Regions from separate parts of the Pseudomaricurvus sp. ABR4_320 genome, predicted to be linked through region 2. Evidence: riboswitches for the same ligand, from Rfam matches in the RefSeq annotation. Region 2 holds a riboswitch; each other region holds the start of a gene.
The links. Region 2 has a riboswitch for cobalamin ahead of ACXAFR_RS22930 (TonB-dependent receptor). Riboswitches for the same ligand answer to the same signal wherever they lie in the genome.
Positions count from the first base shown of each region.

Region 1: another riboswitch for cobalamin. It lies ahead of ACXAFR_RS12670 (TonB-dependent receptor domain-containing protein); the one in region 2 lies ahead of ACXAFR_RS22930 (TonB-dependent receptor).
Region 3: another riboswitch for cobalamin. It lies ahead of ACXAFR_RS01550 (TonB-dependent receptor plug domain-containing protein); the one in region 2 lies ahead of ACXAFR_RS22930 (TonB-dependent receptor).

Region 1 covers NZ_JBSWVF010000005.1:262,429-270,660, reverse strand. The annotation lists gene ACXAFR_RS12690 (DnaT-like ssDNA-binding domain-containing protein) at 1-303, opposite strand, end outside; gene radA (DNA repair protein RadA) at 543-1,928, shown strand; gene ACXAFR_RS12680 (PilZ domain-containing protein) at 1,965-2,291, opposite strand; gene ACXAFR_RS12675 (PilZ domain-containing protein) at 2,302-2,691, opposite strand; cobalamin riboswitch at 2,805-2,985, shown strand; gene ACXAFR_RS12670 (TonB-dependent receptor domain-containing protein) at 3,169-5,022, shown strand; gene ACXAFR_RS12665 (FecCD family ABC transporter permease) at 5,054-6,067, shown strand; gene ACXAFR_RS12660 (heme ABC transporter ATP-binding protein) at 6,067-6,837, shown strand; gene cbiB (adenosylcobinamide-phosphate synthase CbiB) at 6,837-7,823, shown strand; gene ACXAFR_RS12650 (threonine-phosphate decarboxylase) at 7,886-8,232, shown strand, end outside.
Region 2 covers NZ_JBSWVF010000017.1:68,054-76,285, forward strand. The annotation lists gene ACXAFR_RS22920 (GNAT family N-acetyltransferase) at 1-264, shown strand, start outside; gene ACXAFR_RS22925 (hypothetical protein) at 279-452, shown strand; cobalamin riboswitch at 670-901, shown strand; gene ACXAFR_RS22930 (TonB-dependent receptor) at 1,081-3,288, shown strand; gene ACXAFR_RS22935 (PepSY domain-containing protein) at 3,291-4,847, shown strand; gene ACXAFR_RS22940 (GNAT family N-acetyltransferase) at 5,393-5,827, shown strand; gene ACXAFR_RS22945 (hypothetical protein) at 5,878-6,231, shown strand; gene ACXAFR_RS22950 (GNAT family N-acetyltransferase) at 6,301-6,819, shown strand; gene ACXAFR_RS22955 (LacI family DNA-binding transcriptional regulator) at 6,842-7,882, opposite strand; gene ptsP (phosphoenolpyruvate--protein phosphotransferase) at 8,034-8,232, shown strand, end outside.
Region 3 covers NZ_JBSWVF010000001.1:365,414-373,645, forward strand. The annotation lists gene ACXAFR_RS01535 (tetratricopeptide repeat protein) at 1-165, shown strand, start outside; gene ACXAFR_RS01540 (MFS transporter) at 431-1,630, shown strand; gene ACXAFR_RS01545 (TonB-dependent siderophore receptor) at 1,703-3,727, shown strand; cobalamin riboswitch at 3,805-4,032, shown strand; gene ACXAFR_RS01550 (TonB-dependent receptor plug domain-containing protein) at 4,169-6,169, shown strand; gene ACXAFR_RS01555 (helix-turn-helix domain-containing protein) at 6,209-7,150, opposite strand; gene ACXAFR_RS01560 (TonB-dependent receptor) at 7,306-8,232, shown strand, end outside.

The DNA of each region.
Region 1 (8,232 bases), on a different contig from region 2:
GACATTAAACGCAAAAATAAACTGATTTGATTCTGCAAAGGGCGCCGAGCGCAGCAGAATTAACCCTTGGGCGCGCAGAGATTGGCTGATCCGGCTGATGTCGTGGCGATCCCAAAAGGGTAGGCGTTGTTCGACAGCATCGGGTGGTAGCTGAAACCATTGATAGCCACCGCTGACGTCGGGCGCGAGGGCGCAGGTAAGTTCATCCATGGCTGCGACCAGTGTTGCCTCTTCAAGGCCGATGGTTGCTGCCAGGGATGGAATGATGAGCAGGGGGCGTTCAGGTAAAAGAGATGCAGTCATGACTGTGAGTTTAACAGAATTTTGGGCGTCGTCGGAGGAAATGTCTCCCTTCAAAATGAGCGCAAATTGATCAGCTTTTAGGGGCGAGCTCTGGTTGCACTGCCATGACGTAGCCATAAGCCAATGGCTGCCAAAGGACTTTGCAGATTCCAAGTCGCTGAACGACAATAGTTTGTCATAAGCGAATGGGAAGGCCTTCCCGAAATAAACAGACTGCTGTCGTATGAGAGTTATAACCTATGGCAAAAAGTAAAACCGCGTTCGTTTGCAGCGATTGTGGGGCAGATTACAGTAAATGGCAGGGGCAGTGTGCGGAATGCGGCGCTTGGAACACTCTCCAGGAGGTTCGCCTTGGGAGTACACCCAGAGCAGCGGCCAGTGGCGGAAGCGGCCGTTTTAGTGGTTACGCAGGTCAGAAAGAGAATCGCGTACAAACCCTGGCAGAAATCAGTCTGGAGGATCTGCCAAGGTTCAGTGCGGGATCCGGCGAGTTTGATCGGGTTCTCGGCGGCGGTCTGGTGCCGGGATCCGTGGTATTAATCGGTGGGCATCCGGGTGCGGGAAAATCGACCCTTCTGCTGCAAACCATGTGTCACATCGCCAGCAGTCGTCCCACACTTTACTGTACCGGGGAAGAGTCACTGCAGCAGGTGGCGATGCGGGCCAGGAGACTTTCGTTACCGTTAGGAGACTTGAAGCTGGTGTCTGAAACCAGTGTCGAAACCCTGATCGGTGTCGCCGAACAAATGAAGCCCGAGGTATTAGTGGTGGATTCGATTCAGGTGATGTATCTCGCTGATATTCAGTCGGCGCCAGGGTCGGTATCCCAAGTGAGAGAAAGTGCGGCGTTTTTGACCCGCTTTGCCAAGCAGACGGGGACGGTGGTGTTGCTGGTCGGTCATGTCACCAAAGACGGCTCACTGGCTGGCCCGAAAGTACTGGAGCACATGATCGATTGCTCCATGTTGTTGGAAGGAGATCACGACTCGCGGTTTCGAACTCTGCGCGGCAGTAAGAACCGCTTTGGTGCCGTCAATGAATTGGGTGTTTTTGCGATGACCGAAGGCGGGTTGCGAGAGGTCAGCAATCCGTCGGCAATCTTTTTGCAGCGTTCAGAGCTGGTCGCCGCCGGTTCTGTGGTGATGGTGGTGTGGGAGGGCACACGGCCTCTGTTGGTGGAAATTCAGGCGCTGGTGGACGACAGTCATGGCGGCAGTCCGCGCCGAGTGGCGGTGGGGCTTGATCAGAACCGTTTAAATATGTTGCTGGCGGTACTGCATCGTCATGGCGGTTTGTTTGTCGGCGACCAGGATGTCTTTATCAATGTTGTCGGTGGCGTTCGAGTCATGGAAACCAGCGCCGATTTGGCGCTTTTGCTTGCGGTGGTATCCAGCTTTCGTGATCGTCCCCTAGACCCTCAATTGGTCGCCTTTGGCGAGGTGGGTTTGTCTGGAGAGATTCGCCCGGTACCCAGCGGCCAAGAGCGCTTGCGTGAAGCTGCCAAACACGGTTTCAAAACGGCCATCGTTCCCGCGTCCAACAAACCCAGAGAGGCGCTACCCGGCCTGACTGTAATTGCGGTTAAAACGCTGCAAGAGGCACTGGATGCGATTTCGTCTGACTAGCGTGAGCTGGCGCTTGGAATTGTCTAAGGTGTTGAATCAGAAATCGTCCAGCAAAGTACGCAATCGGTGCTGGTCGTCGATGTCTATGGCGCGACAGGTAATGCCGATCATTTGTCCCTCGCGGTGGGACACCTGGCCCTTGAGGAGGAGTGGTGGGCCTTCTGCGAGCAGCAGTTCAAGTTCGATGGGCTCGTCCCGGCGTAGGGAGCTGGGTGAGGACATTTCCACAAGCCCACCGTGAAAGGATAAATCGACGACACGGCAGCGCCAGCGCATGCCGCGTCTGAGAAGGTTAGCGCGCAGAGTGAGTGGGCACCGGGGAAAGCAGCGTCGATCTTGGCGACCACGAAATGAGTTGGGCAAAATCCGTCCTTTAATGCAATCGGTGTTTGACGGCCATCTCCTGATATTCCTCCAGGATCTGATCACTGTTGCCCAGATTCAATTCCAGTAAACGGCGTAAATGGCGGCCGCTGTCTAAATCCAGACAGTCGTATTCCATGGCCCAGGCACTGCCGTCCCAGCGTCTGAGCGTGGCGGCCACCTTGATATCCAAACCGGAAGAAAGGTGCAGGGTCGCGAGCACTCTGTCGCCAGGATGCAAGCCTCCCTTTTCGAGTTGACCAATGCGCAGGCTGGCCAGGGAGATGTCCTGCAGCTCGCCAGCCCAGCGCTGGCCGCCACGGCGTATCTCTGAGGCGCAGTGGAATTCGATGCGGCTGAACAAACGGCGATCTTGATGGCGGTTCTGGAACTGATGCATGGGAAATCTCTCCTATCTCAGTAACGTCAGCGGGGTAGAGCAGTGGTCTTTTCAGTGTAGAAAACCATCTCGCAGTCTGCTGCATTTCTTGACTGTTTGATGCGCTGGCGCTAGTCTCCCGGCTTTCGACAGGTGCCAATCCTCATTTGGATGGGTTAAACGGGAAGACTGGTGCGCCAGTGCGGTATCAACCGCCTGCAACTCCAGCGCTGCCCCCGCAACGGTAATTTTCTGTGCGCCATACCGGCGGTTGTAAGAAGAGAGCCCGACACCGGCCAGTTGGAAATACGCCTCGTGCTCCAGGCATGCCAAAAGCTGAGGTGCTCAACGATGAAGCGGAGGGCTTTATCTGTGGAAAATAGGCAGTGAATACGCCTGTTTCATCTCTCTGGTGACTCCACGTTTTACCCTCCCTCAATCCCCCTTTAGCTGGAAGACGGATCTTTCCGTTTATTCCAAAGTCGATTGAGGACTACCATGATAAACCGAATTTCCCTGCCGGCCGTGTGTTGGGCATTGGGTGTTTTGACTCCTGTGTCGGCGTTTGCCGAAACACCCTATTCTGAAGAAGTAATGACATCGGCACATCGATTGCCCATTCCCGCTTATCGACTGGGTGCCTCGGTCAGCGACTTGTCTGAGCAGCAAATCGAAGCCCGTGGCCAATTGAACGTGGCAGATCTCATGCGATCCATGCCGGGGATTGCTGTCAGCAACAACGGTGGGGCAGGTAAATCAACGTCATTGCGGATTCGTGGTGAAGAAGACTACCGTACCGTTGTCTATCTCGACGGTGTAAAAATGTCGGATCCCAGTGCGACGCAGGTATCACCTCGCCTGCAGCATATGCTCACCTGTGGTTTGGAGCGCATCGAAGTGTTGCGCGGCCCCCAGGGTATGATGTACGGCGCCGATGCCGGTGGCGTTGTCAATCTCTACAGTAAATCGCCCGAAGCGGGTTTTGCCAGTGACCTGAGCGCCGAAACCGGACGCTATGGCACCACGGAATTTTGCGGTAATGCGCGGGGTATCAGTGGGCCTGTCAGCTATTCGCTATCGGCGGCAGATTTTTCCACCGATGGTTATAACACCCGCAGTGATGATGTCATTGTCGCGGATGATGATGGCTACGAAAACACAACGTTTCATGGTGATGTTTCGGTACAGCTGGCCGAGGGCATGAGTCTGCGGGCAGTGGGTCGCCATGTGGAAGGGGAAAACGAATACGACAGCGGTGCGACGTCGACGGATCGGGAAGACGAGTTCGATCAGAACTTTGGCCGTTTGGCGTTTAATATGGATCGCGGCCAGTTCACCAACAGGCTGGGTGTTGCCCGTAATCGTGTCGTTAGGCACTACTACCAGGATGGCGAACTCAGCTCATCGACGCCCAAGTATCTGTCGTTATTGGATCAGGCCAATTATCTCGGTAGCTATCGTCTGGACAGTGGCGACTACTTGATTTATGGGGCAGATTACGAACAGCAGCGCGATGAACTCAACGAGACTGAACAGGATCAGGTCGGTGCTTATGTTGAATGGCAGGGGCATCTGGGGGAGAATTTTTATTACAGCACCGGAGTGCGTCACGATGACAATGATGTCTTCGGTGAGCACACCAGTGTGCGCTTGACCGCTGCCCATATTACGGACCTAAAAAACGGCGATCGCCTTAAGCTTAAATCCAGCTACGGCACCGGCTTCAGAGCGCCTAGCCTCTACGAGCAGTGGTACAACACGCGCTCGGGATATGCCTTTGGAGAGGCGGCAGAAACCGAGTTGGCAGAAGAAAAAAGCCAGGGTGTTGATGCCGGCATCGTATACATCATGAACGATCGGCATCAGTTTGAAGTCGTCTTGTTTTGGCAGGAAATTGAGGATGAAATCTCTTTTGATGTTGAAGGTTTCAGTGGTTACCTGCAATACGAGGGAACGAGCCAATCTCGCGGTGTTGAGTTAAACATGGAAACTGCCCTCACCGACAACCTTCAGGTGTACGCTAACGCCACCTTTAATGAAACTGAGACTTCCGAAGGGGAGCAGCGGCCACGACGCCCAAGGGAATACTTTAATGTTGGCGCTGAATGGTTTGTTTGGGATCGGCAATTGCGCATTAACGGCAATCTGCGTGGATCTTACGACAGCATCGATAATTCTGGCGTTGCCCTGGATGATTATGAAACCATGGATGCCACGGTTACCTGGTTTTATTCTCCGGCGATTGAGTTTTACGCTCGCGCTGAAAATCTATTCGATGCAAATTATGTTGAGATCACCAATTACAATACTTCCGGTGCCGCGTTTTATGCCGGCGCCCGTTTCAGCTTTTAACGCCAGAATCCATTCAATGGATTGCGTCTGAGTGAGGAGAATTACTGCACCCAGTTTGGTGACAGGGCTTATGGTTCTGTTGCCCATTGCCATCGTTGCGGGCCTGGTTTTAGGCCCTCAAATCATCACCCCGTTTGGTGGCGATGAAAGTGGCTCTTGGGTGAGTGATCGTATGATTCTGGAGCAGCTGCGCCTGCCTCGCGTTCTGTTATCAGCGCTTGTCGGTGCCAGCCTGGCCATGGCTGGCGTCATTATGCAGGGGCTGTTTCGTAATCCCCTGGCTGATCCAACATTGATCGGAGTCTCTGGAGGCGCCTCGGCAGGGGCCAGTCTGGCCATCGTGCTGGGGCCAACGTTGTTAACCGGGGGCTTTTTTCTGGGAACAACGCTGATTGCTCTCTGCAGTTTTTTCGGCGCGGCACTGGCTACGCTCTTGGTGTACTCGCTCGCCCGCAACAGCAATGGAACATCGGTTGCCACAATGCTGCTGGCGGGAATTGCCATCAATTCGTTGGCGGCCGCACTCAATAAATTCTTCAGTTTTATTGCAGATAACCAGATGCTGCGACAGATCAGCCTTTGGGAAATGGGCAGCTTGGCCGGTGCGACCTGGCAGAAGGTTGGATTATCCGCAGTGCTCTTAGGCAGCATACTGTTATTAAGCCCGGTGTTTGCCCGCACGTTGAACGCTTTTTTGCTGGGCGAGAGCGAAGCCAGACACCTCGGCGTACCCGTGGCAAAAGTGAAAAAGCAGATGATTGTTTTGGTGGCGCTGGTGGTCGGACTGTGTGTGGCGATGGCCGGCACTATTGCCTTTGTCGGTCTGGTGGTTCCCCATATTGTGCGCTTGGCGATAGGCCCGGATCACCGGTATTTAATTCCCTGTTCCGCATTGGCCGGTGCGTCGCTGTTGGTATTGGCCGATGCGGCATCCCGCTATTTGATGGCGCCGGGAGAGATTCCTATCGGCATTTTAACCTCGCTGTTGGGAGCGCCGTTCTTTCTATCGCTGTTGCGTCGTCAGCGGCTGTTGGGGAACTTCTGATGCTGGAGATTGTTGGAGCTTCCGTCACGTTGGGCAATATTGCCGTACTTAGGGACATTCAGCTGCAGGTGGCGCCCGGAGAAATCTGCGCGCTGTTAGGCCCGAACGGTTCCGGCAAGTCGACCTTGTTGAAGCTCGCCAGTGGCGATTTTCAGCACTATGGAGGCGAGGTCCGATTAAATGGGCGCGTGCTGTCGACCTATCAATCCGAAGATCGAGCCAGGCACCTGGCTGTGTTGCCACAACACAGTGATCTGCGTTTCGCATTTACCGTAGAAGAAGTGGTCGCCATGGGGCGTATGCCCCATGCTACGGGGCAGCCGATCGATGGCGAGATCGTCAGCGCAGCACTGGAGGCTATGGATGTCAGCTATCTGCGTCGGCAGTACTATACGCTTCTCTCCGGTGGCGAGAAGCAGCGTGTACAAATCGCCCGGGTAATGGCCCAAGTATGGCAGCGACAGGACGATGGTGACCGCCTATTAATTCTCGATGAGCCAACCTCGGCGCTGGATTATCTGCATCAACAGCTTCTCGTAACTCAGCTGCGAAAGATGGCCGCTGATGGCTGCGCGATTGTGATGGCGGTTCACGATTTAAATTTGGCGGCAGCCTGTGCGGAGCGACTGGTGTTATTACGCTGTGGCAGCGTTTTAATTCAGGGCGGCGTCGAAGAGGTTTTGGATTCTCCGCAGGTGGAAGACGTTTTTCAAGTGACGTTTCGGCGGTTGCGTGATCCAGAAACCGGTCGACTTTGGTTGGCCAGTTGATGGTCTTGTGGGGAGAGCAGGGCTGGCTGTTATTGTCGGCTGCGCTGATGGGCGCCTTGCTCGATCGCTGGCTTGGTGAGCCGCGTCGCTGGCATCCTCTGGTTGGATTTGGCCTGGTGGCACAGCATTTGGTCGCGAAGCTGCATCCCGTGACGGAGCCCCAACAGGTTCGCCCATCACTGTCTGGCGTTGATCTCAGGGTGAGGGGATTTTTCGCTTGGCTGCTGCTGGTGCTACCTCTGCCTGTGGGCGTTATCTTTCTCCAAAATTGCTGGAGTCCCCAATCCAGCCTGCTGGCTTTGGCATTTCAATTCGGGATGTGCGCGCTTTTGGTGTATCTCTGTATTGGATTACAGAGCCTAAAAGAACACATTATTGCCGTTGCGGAACCCTTGCAAAACGATGATTTGCCGGAGGCTCGACTTGCCGTGGGGCGTATCGTCAGTCGCGATACCCAGAACCTGACAACAGATCAGGTGTGCAAGGCTGGTGTGGAGTCGGCGTTAGAAAATGGCAGCGACGCCGTGTTTGCGCCGCTGTTTTGGTTTTTTGTTGCGGGGCCGGCGGCACTGGTTCTCTATCGTTGTGCGAACACTCTCGATGCCATGTGGGGATATCGGACAGAGCGGTGGCAAGATTTTGGTTGCTGGAGTGCACGCGCTGATGATGTTTTGAATGTCATTCCAGCGAGGTTAACCGCGCTGGCATATGCACTGCTGGGCAATACTCGCTCAGCGTTATTCTGTTGGCGACATCAGGCCCGCAGCTGCTCCAGCCCCAATGGCGGTCCCGTTATGTGCAGTGGCGCAGGCAGTTTGGGGGTGACTCTTGGGGGGGGGGCAAGCTATCACGGGCAATTTCGACCAGGTCCGGTGATGGGGCAGGGGCCAAAGCCCGAGGTTAGCGATTTGCTACGATCTTTGAGATTATTGGACCGAACTCTGTTGGTGTGGTTGCTCTGTGCCGGTGTGGTTGTTATCACTTAGCCATCACAGCAACACACCGACAAAATCAAAAAGAAAAACATAAGATGTAATAAGGACGTGAGATGCTCAACCATGGCGGGCAGTTGGCCCGCGTACGCGCAGACTACCCAGCGGTTACAGGAGACTGGTTAGATCTTTCAACGGGGATTGCTCCCTGGAGTTGGCCCGTTGCAGAGATTCCCACGTCCGTCTGGCGAGATCTGCCAGATCAGGACGCGCTATTACGACAGGCGGCTGCTGACTATTATGGGTGGCCCGCAGATCGTCTGCTGGCGGTGGCCGGTTCTCAGGTTGCCATTACCTTGTTGCCGTTGTGTTTGCCGCGAGGACGGGTGGCGCTACCGCGCTGGGGCTATGGCGAACATGCTCGTTGCTGGATTGCTGCTGGTCACGACATTGTTTATTACCA
Region 2 (8,232 bases):
GCTTTACAGCAGCTGTTTTACGATACGGTACATCACATAAATTGCCGTGATTACACGCCAGCTCAAGTTGCCGCATGGGCGTTGGGTTCTATAGATTCTGATATCTGGCAGCAACGAATGGATGTCTTGAGGCCATTCGTTGCAGTGCAAGATGATCGTCTTGTGGGCTATGCGGATTTACAAGACGACGGCCTAATCGATCATTTCTTTTGCCATCATCTCGTTCAAGGTCTAGGCGTTGGTCAGGCGTTGGTCAGGCGTTGATGAATCATATTGTTATGCACGCCAAATCTCGATCGATATACCGTTTAATATCCTATGTAAGTGTGACCGCAAAGCCTTTTTTTGAGAGGTCTGGTTTTCATTTGGTCGCAGAAAATGCAGTGGCAATCTGTGGAGTCAATCTCACGAATTTTTTGATGGAAAGGATTGAGTTGGATGTTGCTGATTGACTTTCGCGTGGCACCAGGATTGAACTTATCAATCTAATAGTATCGTGCTTAGCAAACGTCATTTGCCACCTTCAAACATTGGTCTTCATCGTCAATAAGATAATCGCCATGTCTTGCGATTAAATTTCCCATTTGGCAGTTCGTTCATTATTGCGCGACGATATGTCGCAGTAGCTTGCTCCGAGAAGCTTTGACAGTGATCTGTGCTAATGCTACCGTCATCATCCTGATGATAGGCTCTCAACACTCCGTGAGTTTGAGATTAATAGGGAAGTTGGTGCATCTTTTCTGAGTCTGAGCTAATCCCAACACTGCCCCCGCAACGGTAAATGATCGGGCTATTTTTAATAGCCTTACGCAACTCTAATAGGCCACTGTACTCAGGTATGGGAAGGCAGATTTGCGTCAGTATCATGAGTCCGGAGACCTGCCTTTCGTTGATAACTCGCACTACGGGAGGTGGCTGCGTGGGATTCGTTTCTGTACTCGTTCTGTTGTGCAACAAGAACGTCGCGGTTTCCTTCTGTCTGCTCTCCTTGAGAACGATTAGGTTCTCAACTACCTCAATGGATTACCTTCTGGCGATAGCTTGTCGTCTTTAAGGAAGTGGATAAAAAAGGGAGCGCACTTGAAACATTCTTTTCTGACTACTCTTACCGTTTGTCTTTCAGGGCAATTAACGTTCGCGACTGCGGATGATTTAGCTGAAGCCAATGATTCGAAAATAACAGAGCATGTCTTGGTGACAGGATCTAAGCAGACGGGACAGCTTCTTCTCGATGATTCGGCGAAGACTGGCTCGCTACTAGACCTATCATTGCGTGACCTCCCTGCCAGTGTCTCTGTCCTTGATCAAGACATGATTCAACAGTTAGGTGCTCGTACCGCATTAGAGGCTGTTGAGTCGGCTGTTGGGATGACAGGTGGAACGGGTGTTGGCTCCATCCCGGCTTATTCGACCCGAGGCTTTAGTAGTAATGATATTACGATTATGCGCGACGGGGTGCGGCAGAACACAAATTCTCAATCAGCCCGCCCGTTAGACAGTTTTATGTTTGAACGGGTTGAGGTTTTAAAAGGCCCAGCGTCTCTGCTGCATGGTGAAGGTGCTGTGGGAGGTGCGGTCAATTACGTAACAAAAATGCCTAGCGATACGTTCAAAGGTGAGACGTTACTGACGGCAGGTTCTTGGGATAGTTACAGGGCTGCCGTTGGTGTGGGTGGCCCTACTGGCATAGAAAGTCTGTCTTATCGTTTGGACATCTCTCATTATGACACGGGGGGCTATGTTGAAGGCAGTGAGGAAACATACGACGCATACGGTGGCAGTATACGTTGGGAGCCGAATGAGAATGTCAGATTTTTGGTAAGCGGCAGTTTTTATGAAGACGATGTTAAAAGTTACTATGGTACACCGGTTGTTTATGACGCGGTCTCTGGGATAGGTGGGCAGGTGGAAGTCAGGCCTGCTGACACCAGTACCGATAAGCTTATTGGCGCTCGAATTGCGTCTGGTACTCGGCGCAACAATTATAATGTTCTCGATAATTATGCCAGGGCAGAAAACGGCTTTGGCAGATGGGTCAGTGACATTCGCTTGAGCGACAATTGGGAGCTTCGCAATGAACTTTATGTTGCCACGCAAAAACTGGATTGGCGAAATACGGAGAGAAATGTTTGGAATCCGGTTACAGAACAAGTTGACCGTGGTAGTTTCTATCTTATCTATCGGGATGACACTCAGGTCGGTAACCGTCTTGATTTGAACTGGCAGGGTGAGTTATTGGGGCGTCCTAATCAGCTTGTTGTTGGTACTTTATTTGATCGCAATAACCAGAATCGCAATAGTGGCCAGGACTATTCAAATACCCCGATTCCTGAGAGTGTCTCACTACAAGACCCAGAGAGAGGTTACGGCCCGGATGAGCACGCTCAGAGAACGGCGAAAATCATTACGCAAACGACAGCATTTTATTTCGAAAACAATTTAACGGTTACGGACGAATTAAGCGTTATTTTAGGGCTTCGCTATGACGCGATAGACGTTGAGCGCAAGTCTTATGTTGGCATCGAGAAGTATACTAAAACCTATTATCCGCTTACTGGTCGATTTGGTGCTGTATATCGCGTTTCACCAAGTTGGAATGTATACGGAAGTTACAGTAAGGCTGCGCAGCCAGTATCTCAACTTGTCAGCCTTAATGCGAGTCGCGATGAATTCAGCCTACAAAAAGGGGAGCAGGTTGAGGTCGGAGCCAAAGCCAGTTTATTTGATGAGGTTTTAGGCGTTACTTTCGCTCTCTATGATATTGAGAAAAATGATATTTTGACGTTCGATATTATTGATGGCGAGAGGGTGAGTTCTCAAATTGGTTCACAAGTTTCCCAAGGGGCTGAATTGGCCACTACGCTGCAGTTGCCGGATTACTGGAGTCTGGCTGTCAATTTTGCCTGGAACTGGAAAGCAGAATATGAAGATTTTAATGAAAATCTTGGCGACGGCACCATTTCCAGATCAGGAAATACACCAGCTAATGTTCCAGAAATCGTTTCGTCGATAAATATCAACAAGCTGTTTGGTAATTGGCAAATCGGCGCGGGTGTTAGGTATGTTGATGAGCGAGAAGCGAACACTAACAATGGAATTCAACTGGATGCTTATACGACGTTAGACGCCAGTATAAAATACCAATGGCAGAACTACACATTTACGCTTAGAGGTCGTAACCTCACCGATGAGACCTATTCCAGTTGGGCGTCAATGGGAGGGCTTGCTTTACGCCTCGACGATCCTCGTAGTGTAGAATTCGGTGCCCATTACGCCTTCGGGGAATAATTATGGCGTTCAAGATTATTTCTTGGAAATGGTGGAAGCGCCAGCTCTTTTTATGGCATCGATGGATGGGCATTATTCTATCTTTGTTTTTCGCCGCGTGGTTTATCAGTGGCGTCTTCATGATGTATGTAGAATATCCTCAGCTTACACAGTCCGAACGCTTGATCGGCAAGCCAAAACTTGATTTCAGCGCTGCTAACTTAAGTCCATCAGCTGCGATTGCTAGGCTGTCTCCCGATGATTTTATGTGTGTTGGAGCTCCCTCGGAAAATCGATGCGCAAGCGAAGTTGTCCCAGGTTCCACCGTTGCGGCAGCATCAGTAACGTTGGGTATGATTCTGGGGCGGCCCGTCTATTTCATAACCTCTGAAAAATCGGTCCAACCTAAAGCTGTGTTTGCCGACAGTGGGGAAATATTAAAGATAGAAAGTAATGCTGCAAGAGAAATTGCTGAAGATTTTTATAATCGGTTCTCTGGGGGAGGGCGTCGATTTGAAGCTCGTTATCTAGAGACAATTCAAACCGATCAATGGACTCTATCATCCTCATTAAATGATCATCGGCCGTTATTCCATTTTTCCATAAACGATAGTTTGGGTACGGAGCTTTATGTCTCTTCTACTACCGGTGAGGTGGTGCGCGATACTAACAGAAAAGAACGGTTTTTGAATTACTTTTCAGCGGTCACCCATTGGCTTTACCCAACGATACTACGAAAGTTTCCAGACTTGTGGGCTTGGGTTGTTGATATTCTTTCGGGTATTGGTGTTGTTCTAACGATTACTGGCTTGTGGATCGGTTGGCTACGTTGGAAGAAAAACCCAAAGCCGGGTAAATCGGCAGTTCCTTACAGGGGGCTGATACGCTGGCATTATTTTCTCGGCGTCGCCTTTGGCGTTATGACATGTCTGTGGATCTTCAGCGGCTTGCTCTCTATGAATCCTGGGAAGTTAAATCCGTCGCGAGCGCCATCCGACATTCAGAAACGGTTGTTCTCGGGTGTTAATGAATCCGTTTTGGTCGATGCATTTCCTATGACGTCGATTGCATTTGGGAATAATGTTGTCGAAGCTGAACTCGCTCATTTCGATGGTGAGTCATTTTATCGGTTGCTTGATCGAGAAGGTAAGCTTCACTTGCTTAGTGTAGACGGAGCGCATCGTGAAGGGCCCTCTGACGAACGTATTGAAGCCTTGGCTAGCCGTTTGCTCCCTGGGTCTCGTACTGAGAAATTCACCATTCTTAAAGAGTACGACGATTACTATTACAGCCGTCATCCAGAGCGGGGAGGGAAACCGCTTCCTGTTGCGAGAGTTCAATTTAACGATGACGACAAGACTTGGTTTCATATTGACATGCGCACCGGTGAGCTTCTTGAAAAAAATACAAGAGTTAATCGCCTGTATCGCTGGCTTTACAATGGGCTACATTCCTGGGACATATTATGGCTGTGGGAGCGGCGCCCACTGTGGGATATATTGGTTATTGGTTTTTCTTTTGGAGGGTTGTTCTTATCTTTTACGGGTATCGTCGCAGGGTATCGAAGGCTCCGCTTTTAATGAATTAAATATTAAGTGCACGGTTTGCGAAATTTATGTTGGTTAGGGTGACAGTATAGATGAAATTGATGCCCTATAAGGCGCTCGACGAATATTTACAATATTCTTGAATATTATCAGTCTCATGACGTGATAGGCTCTTGAACCATTCTCCAAAAAAATCGCGAAGGCAGAACTAAAACATTGATGTTGGGGATCTGAAGATGAAGAGCTGGACGAGTAAAAGTCTGGCTCGGCCAGAATTCAAAAGGTGCGTTTTTGGAGTTGGATATAAGGTTATCGAAGTGTACTTGTAGTCTGACGCGCGAAATATATTCAATAACGATTGAAGCGGAGTCTCAATGTTAAATCGTTTTTTAAGAGTGTTGTTAGCCTTCGTATGTTTTTTTTCCGCGATTGGCTGTTTCGTTTTTGGCCCACCGATAGGTGGCGTGATTTTTATCCTGGCTGGTTTTCTGTTTGAAGCGTTTTTTTGGCAGAACCTGTTTCGCAGTGTTCGCTCCAGCAGAAAGCGGTCGGAAAGCACCGCAGGATAATGACGTCCTATGATTGAAATTCGACGCATGGCCATCGAAGACTATGATCTGCTGTACGCACTCTTTCAGGATACCCCGGGTATTTGCCTGCGGGCCGCGGACTCCAGAGAGGCGACAGCCCGTTATCTGGCGCGTAATCCTGGGTTGAGCTTTGTCGCGTTTATCAATGACGAACTGGCTGGTTGCATTATTTGTGGGCATGACGGTCGTCGTGGTTATCTGCAGCATTTGCTGGTGCGCGAGAGTTGTCGTCGGCAGGGCGTGGCACGGGAGTTGGTCGGTTGCTGTGTCAACAAGCTGGCGTCGCTCGGTATTTTAAAGTCACACATTGAGGTGTTGTCCGATAATCAAAACGCCCAATTATTCTGGGAGTCATTAGGCTGGCAGAAAAGGCAGGATATCTATCGATATTCGTTTATCGTCGGTGATGATTTGAATGTCTAGGCCTGCGGCATCCACCAGTCTGGTGTAGGAATAATGCCTTCGGAGGCGTTATGAAACAGCAGGTTGATAAAAGCCCTAAGGCTTCCTCTCTCACCGCTTGCATAACGACAATGCTGCTCTGTTTGGTCGCCACGATCGCACACCTGATGTCGTATCGAACGGTGGCAAGCTTTGCAGAGGTCTACTCAGTCTATGGCGATCGCTTGCCATGGTTGACGCGGTCAGTGATTGCGTTCGCCGATAGTTATTTGGTTTTAGCGCTTATCAGTATTGGCATTGTGTTTCTGTGGTTGTCGCTCTCTGCGAGAGCTGCTTTAACCACCGTGGCGGGCATTAATTTTTGGTTGTCTGGGGTGGGGGTTATTCTAACGTTGGTTGCTGTCTATCTCCCGGTTTTTTTCTAGTTCATAAGGCTTCTGCAGCGCCAGGCTGCGTGGTCTTTATTGTTAGCGTTGTTGTCGGAAGTTGTTTGTATGAATGTTGCGATTAGGCCCTACTGTCCTGAGGACGTGGATCCGCTTTACGAGGCAATCTCGGAATCAATTGAACATGTTTCTCCCTGGTTACCCTGGTGTACTGAGGCGTACACAAAAACAGATACTCAAGCGTGGATTTCGGAATCCATTCGATTGTGGGAGGCTGGCGGTGAGTATCGGTTTTTAATCATCAAGCCGCAAACGAATCGTATTCTGGGCGCGGTGGGAATCAATCAAATTTGCTGGCCGCACAGGGGTGGCAACCTGGGGTATTGGGTTAGAAAGTCTGCCCTTGGTCAGGGCGTTTGCACGCGTGGCGCGCTACTCGCTGCAAATTTCGGATTTAAAGAATTGGCGCTACAGCGTCTGGAAATTCATGTCTTACCCGACAACAAAGCCAGCAATGCGGTGGCGTTGAAAGTCGCGACCTTCGAAGGCTCTTTTCGCAATAAGCTGTACCACAAAGGCGAGCCCAGGTTCGGTAATTGCTACTCCATTATTCCGTCGGATTTGTGAGCTTCATGGATTGCCTTGAGTGCTAGCGCGGTTTTTCTGTAGAGCCTCTGGCGATAAGTTCACCGCTCAGCACCACTTTGCGAACGGCTTGTTGTGGGCTTTCCATACGGCTATTGAGGAGCGCCATAGCATTGCGGCCAATTTCGTCAGTGGGTTGTGCAATGACGGTGATGCCGGGTTCGACGAGGTCGGTCCAGGCTTCATTATCAAAGCCAGCGACGGCCAGGTCTTCAGGAATGGCTTTGCCTAATTGACGGGCTGCTTTCACAATACCCATCAGCAGTAAGCTGTTGGAGGCAATCAGCGCTTGGGGGTGCTGCTCTTGTGCCAGCCATTCATGAGCTGCGGCTTCTCCGGCGGCGGCGGAAGGGCTCAGTTCTCTGATCTCGGCGGTCAGCCCATGTCTTGCCATGGCGTCTATAAACCCATCGCGTCTGGCAATACCGGTACTGCTGGTGTTACCGAAGAGGCCGCCGATACGGCGAAAGCCTCTGCTGACCAAATGGTCAACCAGTTGATGAGTCGCGGCTTGATTATCCAGGGCTACTGAGTCGAAGGTCGCTGCTCGACCAACGCGATCGATCAGTGTTACGGGGCAGTCCAGATTGGCGGCACTAGCGCCTGGATTGGTACTGCGGGTGGGCGCGAGGATCAGACCGGAAATTCGCTCCTCTACCATAAACTTTAGGTACATGGCTTCTCGCTCCGGATCTTCGTCGGAGTTGCAGAAAATGACCCTCAGGCCAGAGCGATAAGCGGTCTCTTCAACGGCGCGGCTGACGGCGGTGAAAAAAGGATTGCAGATATCCGCGACAATCAGACCAATGGTGCCGCTGTGTTGGGAGCGCAGGCGGCGTGCGGCAAGGTTGGGGCGGTAACCGCTGGCGCGAACGGCATCTTCGACCTTTTGTTTCAGGGCTTCGCTCACCGGGCCGCCGCCCAGTGCCCGAGAGACGGTGGCGGGTGAAACCCCGGCAAGACGGGCAACGTCTTTTATGCCGATGGCCTTATCTTTGCCGCTGGCTTTTTCGCTTTTCTGGCTGTCAGTTGGAATCGATTTCATAATTTTTGCGATTCTCGTAAATTTTCTCTCGTTATTTTTGCAGTATATTCAAAGAGTTCTGGCCGCTCAATGAAAAATTGTGGGTGTGGCTCTTGACTCTCGACTGAAAACGATTTCAACTATAGCCCTAACTATAAGACTGGAGGTGCTCATGACGGCACAAAGTTCGGGGTTATTGACTTCTGTGGAACTGGTTCGCACCGGTGCCACCGTTACTGACAAAGCCGACGCCATCGCGCAGGCCGCGCAACTTCTCATTGCTGCAGGTTGTATTGATGCCGATTACGAGCAGAGCATGCTCCGTCGTGAAGAAGTTGCCGATACGTTTCTCGGCTATGGCGTCGCCATTC
Region 3 (8,232 bases), on a different contig from region 2:
GCGGCAAACCGCTCTTTTTATGAAATCTCTTCCTCCTGGGAAGCGTTAATACGTCAACACTGGTCACAATTTTCAGTTGACCATGAAGAAGAGAAAGAACGACAGATTCAGTGTATTGAACGCAAACTGTCAGTCTCGGTGCCAATCAGTACCGTCAAACAATAGACAGAGACACAACCGACTCTTTTATCCCGAACGATGCCAAAAACAAAGGTTTTGCAAGAACTTTCTGTTTGTTCAAGTTCCTCTTTCTATGAGTACATTGCTGTGGGAGCACGGTGTAAAAAACACGCCGTAAGTTCATCCAAGTAGACTCGATGCAGTTTTCGCGCTGCAGACGATTTACCACACCGTGTGTTCATTTATTTCAGTCGATAGTCGTCAGTACCGCAGACAGACAGCCACCATTCAAAAAGGATGTAGCGCAAACATGGATCAGACAGAAGCCGTTGCCAATGCCGGCAGTGAACGCTTTACCGTATTCCCTCTTTTGTTCCAAACCTTTGCCTGCACCATGGCCATGATGGCCTTTGTCGCACTCATTGGTCCGATTGCTCGCAGCCTCAATCTGATGGCGTGGCAGGTCGGCTTAGCTGTCACTGGAGGCGGAATCGCTTGGATTGCATTTGCGCGTTGGTGGGGACAGATGAGCGATCGCCGAGGCCGGCGCCCTGTAATGATGATGGGACTTGTCGGGTTTTCCATCAGCTATTTTCTACTGTGCCTGTTTATAGACTACGCACTGAAGCACAACGTGCTATTGTGGCTGGCGTTTCTCGGCTTATTTTTAGGGAGGGGATTGATGGGACTTTTTTACGCCGCCATCCCCCCGGCCTCAGCAGCCTATATTGCTGACAATGTCGAGCCCGACCGCAGGGGAGCGTTTATGGCAGCACTTGGCGCAGCCGGAGGTGCGGGTATGGTGTTTGGACCAGGGCTCGCCGGCGTGTTATCAACCTACAGCTTAGTGGCGCCGCTATACCTCATTGCTGTCTTACCGGTCATTGCACTTGTCGTCATTCATTTTGGTTTACCACCCAGCCCAGAATTAACGCCGGGAAAAAAGCCCGTTGTGCATGTGCATGATGTCAGACTCCGACAACCTAATCTGGTGGCGTTTATCTCGGCATTGAGTGTTGCGGTTGCCCAAATTACGGTCGGTTTTTTTGCTCTTGATAAACTGGGTCTTGAACCCGCCCTCGCCGCCCAGACCTCAGGCATCGCATTGGCGGTCGTGGGTATTGCTCTCGTTCTATCCCAAGGCCTATTAACCAAAATTCAAGCATCACCCGTTTTCGTAATCAAGATCGGAGCCATTATTGCCGCACTCGGCTTTACAGCGGCAGCCTTTGTGGAATCGCGGCTAGGAATCTGGATGAGCTATGGCGTCGCTGCCGCAGGTATGGGTTGGGTATACCCATCAGTGTCTGCGTGGGCGGCAAATTCTGTCGAATCTCATGAGCAAGGCGTCGCCGCGGGCACCATCAGTGCCATGCAGGGACTCGGAGTCATCTCCGGACCGTTAATTGGCAGTTTGCTGTATGAGCTATCACCCGTTTATCCCTATTTGTTTATCGGCTTTTTGATTACGTATGTCTTTTTCCTTTTGTTGCTCACCCAAAAGCGTTAGTGGAATAAAAACCTGGGTGACGATAAATAGTATTTTTGAGATTTACATAACAACTCTAAAGACGGATTAAGAATGAAACAACGACTTTCAACACCCTACACCGCCATAGCAGCACTCGCTGGTATGGCAACAACGCCCTGTATTGGACTTGCGCAAGTCAACGAAAAACTGGAGGAAGTTATCGTTCATGGTACGCAAGATTCAGGACTGTCCTCGGTTGGCAGAAATGCGCTAAGTGCCGATGAGCAAGCAAGGTCAATTCAGATCTTTAGAGCTGATCTCATCGACCGAATAAACCCAAAGGGACTTGATGATCTACTTCCCCTGAGTTCTGGTGTCGTCTATTCCGGCTCCGGTGACGGACGTGAAACCTCCTTCGCCATGCGAGGGTTTGATACCACGCCGATTTTGCGGGATGGTTTCCGTATTGAGATGTTTGGCGCGCCAGAATCAGAGGTCTGGAATTTCGAACGTGTAGAAGCCTTGAAAGGTCCTGACTCTATTATTTATGGAGAAGCCAATCCAGGGGGCATCATTAACTTGGTCACCAAGCGCCCCCAACAAGAAGATTCAACAGTCCTGGGGATGGAACTGGGCAGTAACCCGTCTTTCAGCCCGAGATTTGATATCAACCGAGCCTATGACAATGTCGCCGTACGCTTGGTGGGTCTTTATGAAGAAGACGACGGCTGGCGCGATTTCGACGACAGTAATGAAAAGTGGTCTTTTGCTCCTTCCATACGCTGGCAAATCACTGAAGATACGGTACTCACCTACATCGGCGAATATGTCAATGATGATGCTCAAGCAGACTTCGGTACCATAATCTCCTCAAATGGCAGCCTTACTTCAGCGCCTGACGAACAAGTCACCAGCGATCCCGGAGATCGAATCGAACGACATTTTTATATGTCTGGATTGGACCTTCAGCATGCTATCAACTCAGATTTTACCGTTGAATTGCGTGCTAGACAGTTTGAAACCGAGTACGAATACAGTGAACTCTGGTTACCAGTATCCTTTGATGAAACCACGCAGCTTCTGCGCCGAGCGCCAGCCGTTCAAAGCCAATCCACCGACGAAACTGCTCTACAATTCAACTTATTTGGTGATGTGTCCGTTGCCAATATCCGCAACCGTTTTACTTTTGGGATCGACTGGCGAGACACCGATCAACAAGGTGGAACCCTATATGACCCCAGCGGAGCTCAAGACAATTATTTGAATTGGCTAGATCCTGATTATTCCGTCAATCCACCAGCAAGGGAGGATATTCCAGCCTTTCCTGGCTGGGAAACGGTCGGTGAGCGAATCGGGATATTCTTTCAGGACAACATAGATTTAACCGACAGCCTACTGTTTAGCTTCGGTATTCGCTATGATGACAACGATATGACTGAGAGCGCATACTATTCCACAGTCTATCAGGGAGGAGTTCGTTACACGATTAACCCTTCATTGCAAATCTATGCCAGCTACTCCGAATCGTTTATTCCACAGTCCGCCTATGATGCTACCGGCAACCTACTCGAACCCGAAACCGGAGAAGGTTATGAAGTCGGTATCAAAGGCAAATTGTTAGATGAGAGCCTGACTTACACCGCCGCTTACTTTGATATCGATAAGACCAACGTCGCAATTACCGATCCCAATTTCCCATTGGCGTCCATAAATGCAGGAAAGCAAAACTCAAAGGGTGTGGAAGCAGACCTCTCTGGTCAGATTACCGATCAAATGAGCCTGATTTTCAGCGTAGCCTATATGGATACCGAAGACGAATACGGCGCCCCGCTGCCCAATGCGGCGGAAATGACATCCTCAGCATTTATAACCTATCAAATCACCGACGATTGGGATGCCAGTATTGGCTATGAACATGTCGGCAAGCGCGAGACTGCAGGTTATGAGATAGATACACACACAATTCTCAATGCTGCCGTCGGCTATGGAGCAGGCCCTTGGCGAGCACAATTAAACCTCACGAACTTGACCGACGAACGCTATCTGGATGCGCTATCCTACGGCAACATTGCCCGAGGCAACTATGCCGGAGCACCGTTTGCAGGCAAACTGACGGTGAGTTACAGCTACCAGTAACAACAGCTACTCAGTCTATTAAACTACCACCATGATGCTGTGGTCGCTATCGACTCTGGACAAGCCATGGCCGGATGGCTAACCTTGCCATTGCTGGTGGTGCAGTCGCATGTTTTTTACCTACGACTGCCTGAAAAGGGAATCCGGTGAAAATCCGGGACTGACGCGCAGCGGTAATGGGGAACAAAACCAACACGCCGAAAGGCAAGGCACTGCTATAGCAAGCGGGAAGCTGTTGGTTAAGGCCAGTAACTGTGTTTACAATGCCCCAGAGTCCGAAGACCTGCCAGTGTACATGGCTCTCGTCTTCGCGATTCAGGACGCCAGCACGACTCGACGAAGACGCTTGACTACTCGGTTAACATGTCTACGCGTCGCGCTTTGCTGCACCCATTTTTCGAAGACACGCCCTTTTAAGATATTCGACAGGAGTGTGTCACTATGCGTATTTTACCCTATATTCCCCTTGCTTTCTTGACCTCCTGGGTATATGCCCAAGACTCGGAGACTTTGGAAGAGCTTATCGTTACGGGACAATATCTGGAGGAGTCAACTCCTCTAACTCTACAAGAATACGGCAATCAGGTAACCGTGATTTCTGACGAAGTCATGCTCGAGCGCAATTTTGTCGATGTGACTGATGCTCTAAAGACAATGGTTCCGGGTCTGCATATTTCCCCTAAGAATGGGCCCTTTGATTACTTTTCCGCATCCCTGCAAGGGGCCAGAAGCCAGGATATCCTCTGGTTGGTCGATGGCGTGCGCATAACCAACCGACTTTATAATGGTACCAGCCCTCTGGACACGATTCCCGCACACATGGTTGAGCGTGTGGAAGTTCTCAAAGGTGGTCAAGGTATATTCTACGGTACCCAATCGGTCAGCGGTGTGGTCAATATTGTCACAAAAAACTTCACCAATGAAACCACAGGCGCTATAGGAGCAGGGGTAAACAGTAATGATGGCTACAATCTGAATGCCTACGCTAGCGGTGCTAAGGGAGACCATCAATTTGTTATTTTTGGCTCAAAAGACGATGCCGATGGATATACACCTTTCGATAAAGGCGCTTTTCAGCCGAGCGCGACCGATAGAGATCGTGGCTACGATGTACGCACCGCAGGAATAAAGTACAGTTGGAACATTTCTGATAGCACAAGACTATCCGCCCAATACCAACACACCGATGCAGACCTGGATTATGCTCGCCCGAACCTTAATCATAAAACCAAAAATGCCCGCGAGGAGACCATAGCCACGATCAAGCTGGATACGGAATTGACTGAACAAATTCAGCTCTACGTGAAAGGCTACCGCCACACCTGGGACACCGACTACACGCGTTTGTACAACGAGCTTGACGACAACGGCGCGCTAACTGGTGGCATCACTACCATCAATGACAACACCTACTGGGGCTATGAGGACTACGGCTTCAACGCCATGGCAGAATTTCGCCACGGTGAGCTGTTTGAGTATGTGCTTGGATTTGATCAACAGAACTATTCCGCAGAAGACGACGTATGGCGCATTGCCGATCAAGAGGAAACGGTCAATGCAGTATTTGGTCAAATTCGCACGAGCGACCAACTCTTTACTCACTCCTTGTTTGCTCTGGGTGTTCGTAACAACCGCCCTTCCGACAGTAAAAACTCAACAGTCTGGAATCTGACTGGCAAGCATACGCTCAGCAATGTTTGGTATGTACAGGGAAATGTTGGGACTTCATTTCGACTACCAGATGCGGAGGCATTGTTTTTAATTGAATATGATGACCTTAATAATGACGGCACCCCGGATAGCGATGGATTTACCATAGGCAACTCCGAACTAGAAGCCGAAGAAAGTAAAAATTTGAATCTTTCCGTCGGCGCCAATTTTGATAGATTTCAATTTGAATTAACTGGATTCAAGCGAGACGTTACCAACTACATCAGTTCATACGTCCCAATTATTATCAATGGTGTCACTGGCGAGACTTTTGAAAACAGCGAAGATGAAGTCAATATCAAAGGAGTTGAGTTACAGACGAACTGGCAACTGAACGATTTCCTGACCAATAGCCTCAGCTATACCTACACTCGTGCGCGCTTCAATGGTAGCGGTGATCAAATTAACGACATCCCTGAACACGAAGCGAAGTTTTTCACAGATTATAGGGATTCAGCTCTTCCCTGGGGTATCAACTTCAGCGCAACCTACGTCGGCGAAATTAATGACCGTGAAACCAGAGACAGCTATGTCGTCGCTGACCTAGCGGGATATTATTTTCTGGGAAGCGGTGAAAATCACAAAATCGTCTTACGACTGGAAAATATCGCAGACGTCAAATATGCAACGGATATAGGCTCAGCCAATAACGATGTCACCGGCGACAGCTATCTTTATCGTAGTTTAGGCATGAAAAGAACTCTTCATCTGAGTTATACCATGGAGTTTTAAATCAATTTTGAAATGTAAATTCACAAAAAAGAAGCCGCACTATTCACGGCCTGTTTTTGTAACTGACATAGGCGTTTGACCATAGTACTTGCGAAAAGCCGAACTAAAGCTTGATGGATGCTGATAGCCAACTCGGTAACCGACGCAGGAAGCCTGCTGCCCTTCTTCGAGAAGTTGCCAGGCTTTCTGCATACGAATTTCTGTCAGCAAGCGATGTGGGCTGGTGCCGAAATAACGGCGAAAGCCCTCTTTCAATGTAAACTCGTTGGTACCTACCGCCGCACACAAATAACCAACGGTTAGAGGTTGATCGTAGTTTTCAAGCAGAATCGTTCTTGCTTGCAAACACTTGTCCTGATCTGTAGACATCAATACCCTACCGGACTTGGCGTTTGGTAGCAGAGGCCTTACCTGCTCCATCAACAAACTTAACGCCGCCACCTGGGCTTCAAGAATGCCCCCTGCCCGATCATGGAGTCGCACTAAGTTATTGGCTAGGCGCTGAATGGCTGGGTTATACCTACCGTAAAAGATGTGTCGAGCCGATTTATCGTTGGTCGTGTTGGCCAGCAGCGGGTCCAATTGATACTTGTAAACGAGTGCTTCGTCGACGATCAAACGCAACTGTCGAGTCGTCTCTCCGCCGGTAAAGTGCCTTTCGCCACAGACACTGGCAAAGCTTGTCACCGTGGCAAAACCGGAACAGAAATTAAACTGCTGGCGATCCACGCCAAGCGTATTTGAGCAGCCTTCAAGCCCGACCGACAAGGTTAACACCCGATGATCACGCTCCTGGACACTGCGATGTTGCAAATCAATATTGGGACAATAGTCGGTGTAGACGAGAGTCAACCCAGTATCAATGTGTAGAAAATCGGTAAAACACGATCCGATATCCGGCACCAGCTGTGAGCGGCGCCAGGGTCCAGATCCCAGCGTTTGCGGCGGAGAGCTGTCCGCGTCCGTAAGCAGGTGTTTCATATGACATACCTCGCCAGCATACGTTTTATGGCAACACTCCGAAATGAATAAGCATTAATCCGGAACGCCTAAACATCAAATGATAACGATTATCGATTGATCGGTATAGTGATCGCCTCCGACGCCTTAAATTGTTTGCTGTCTCAGGACCCTTTATGAAGCATCGTTTTGTGCTATTCAGACGAGTAACGCTATTGCTATTACCCGCCATCACGACATCGTCACTGGCATCTGCCGCGGCCGTCATTCAAAAAAACGCTCAGTCACGACAGGAATTACCACAGGTAACCGTTACGGCTGAAAAGACTGAGCAAACACTGCAGTCCGTACCCGTTAGCGTGGTCGTGTTACAGGGCGAGGAACTCGAACACGAGGGAATCACCGGTGTAGCCAAACTGGAAGCCCGCATACCAGGACTGTCCTTTCAACCCTTTGGGCAAGCGGGACTTAATTCTCCGGTCATGCGTGGACTTACTGCGAATTTTAATACCTTCTCCACGTCCACGTTGCTGCAGGTGGATGGCGTACCCACGTTGACCGCACAGGGTTTTGAAGATGCTCTGTTGGATATCGATCGGATTGAGGTGTTGCGAGGGCCACAGTCCACTCTCTATGGCCGCAATGCGGAAGCCGGTGTGATTGCCATTCACACGTTGCCGATGGACAACAGCAGGCGCTCACTCTTTTCAGCACAAGCCGGGAACCGCAACAAACGCAGTTTGAGTTTTACGCACAGCCAACCGCTTGTTGACGATAAGCTTTACGCAAGTGTCGCGGGATCCTGGAGAAAACAGGACGGCTTTATCGATAACACGACGACGGGAAACACAGAGGACGATCGAGAATCAAACTATTGGAAAGCGGGTCTGCGCTGGACGCCGGGTACTGCGACTGACATCGTACTGCGCTATCAACAACAAGATTACGACGACGGCGCCACTCTTTGGGGATCTCCCAGTGCACCACGAGCGCAGGTTGCGTCTGGAACAGAAAGCTGGAATCGGTCGGAGGGCCAGTCTCTATCTCTCAATGTCTCTCACACACTGACTTCAGGAATTCGCCTGAAGTCAGTGACCGCCCTA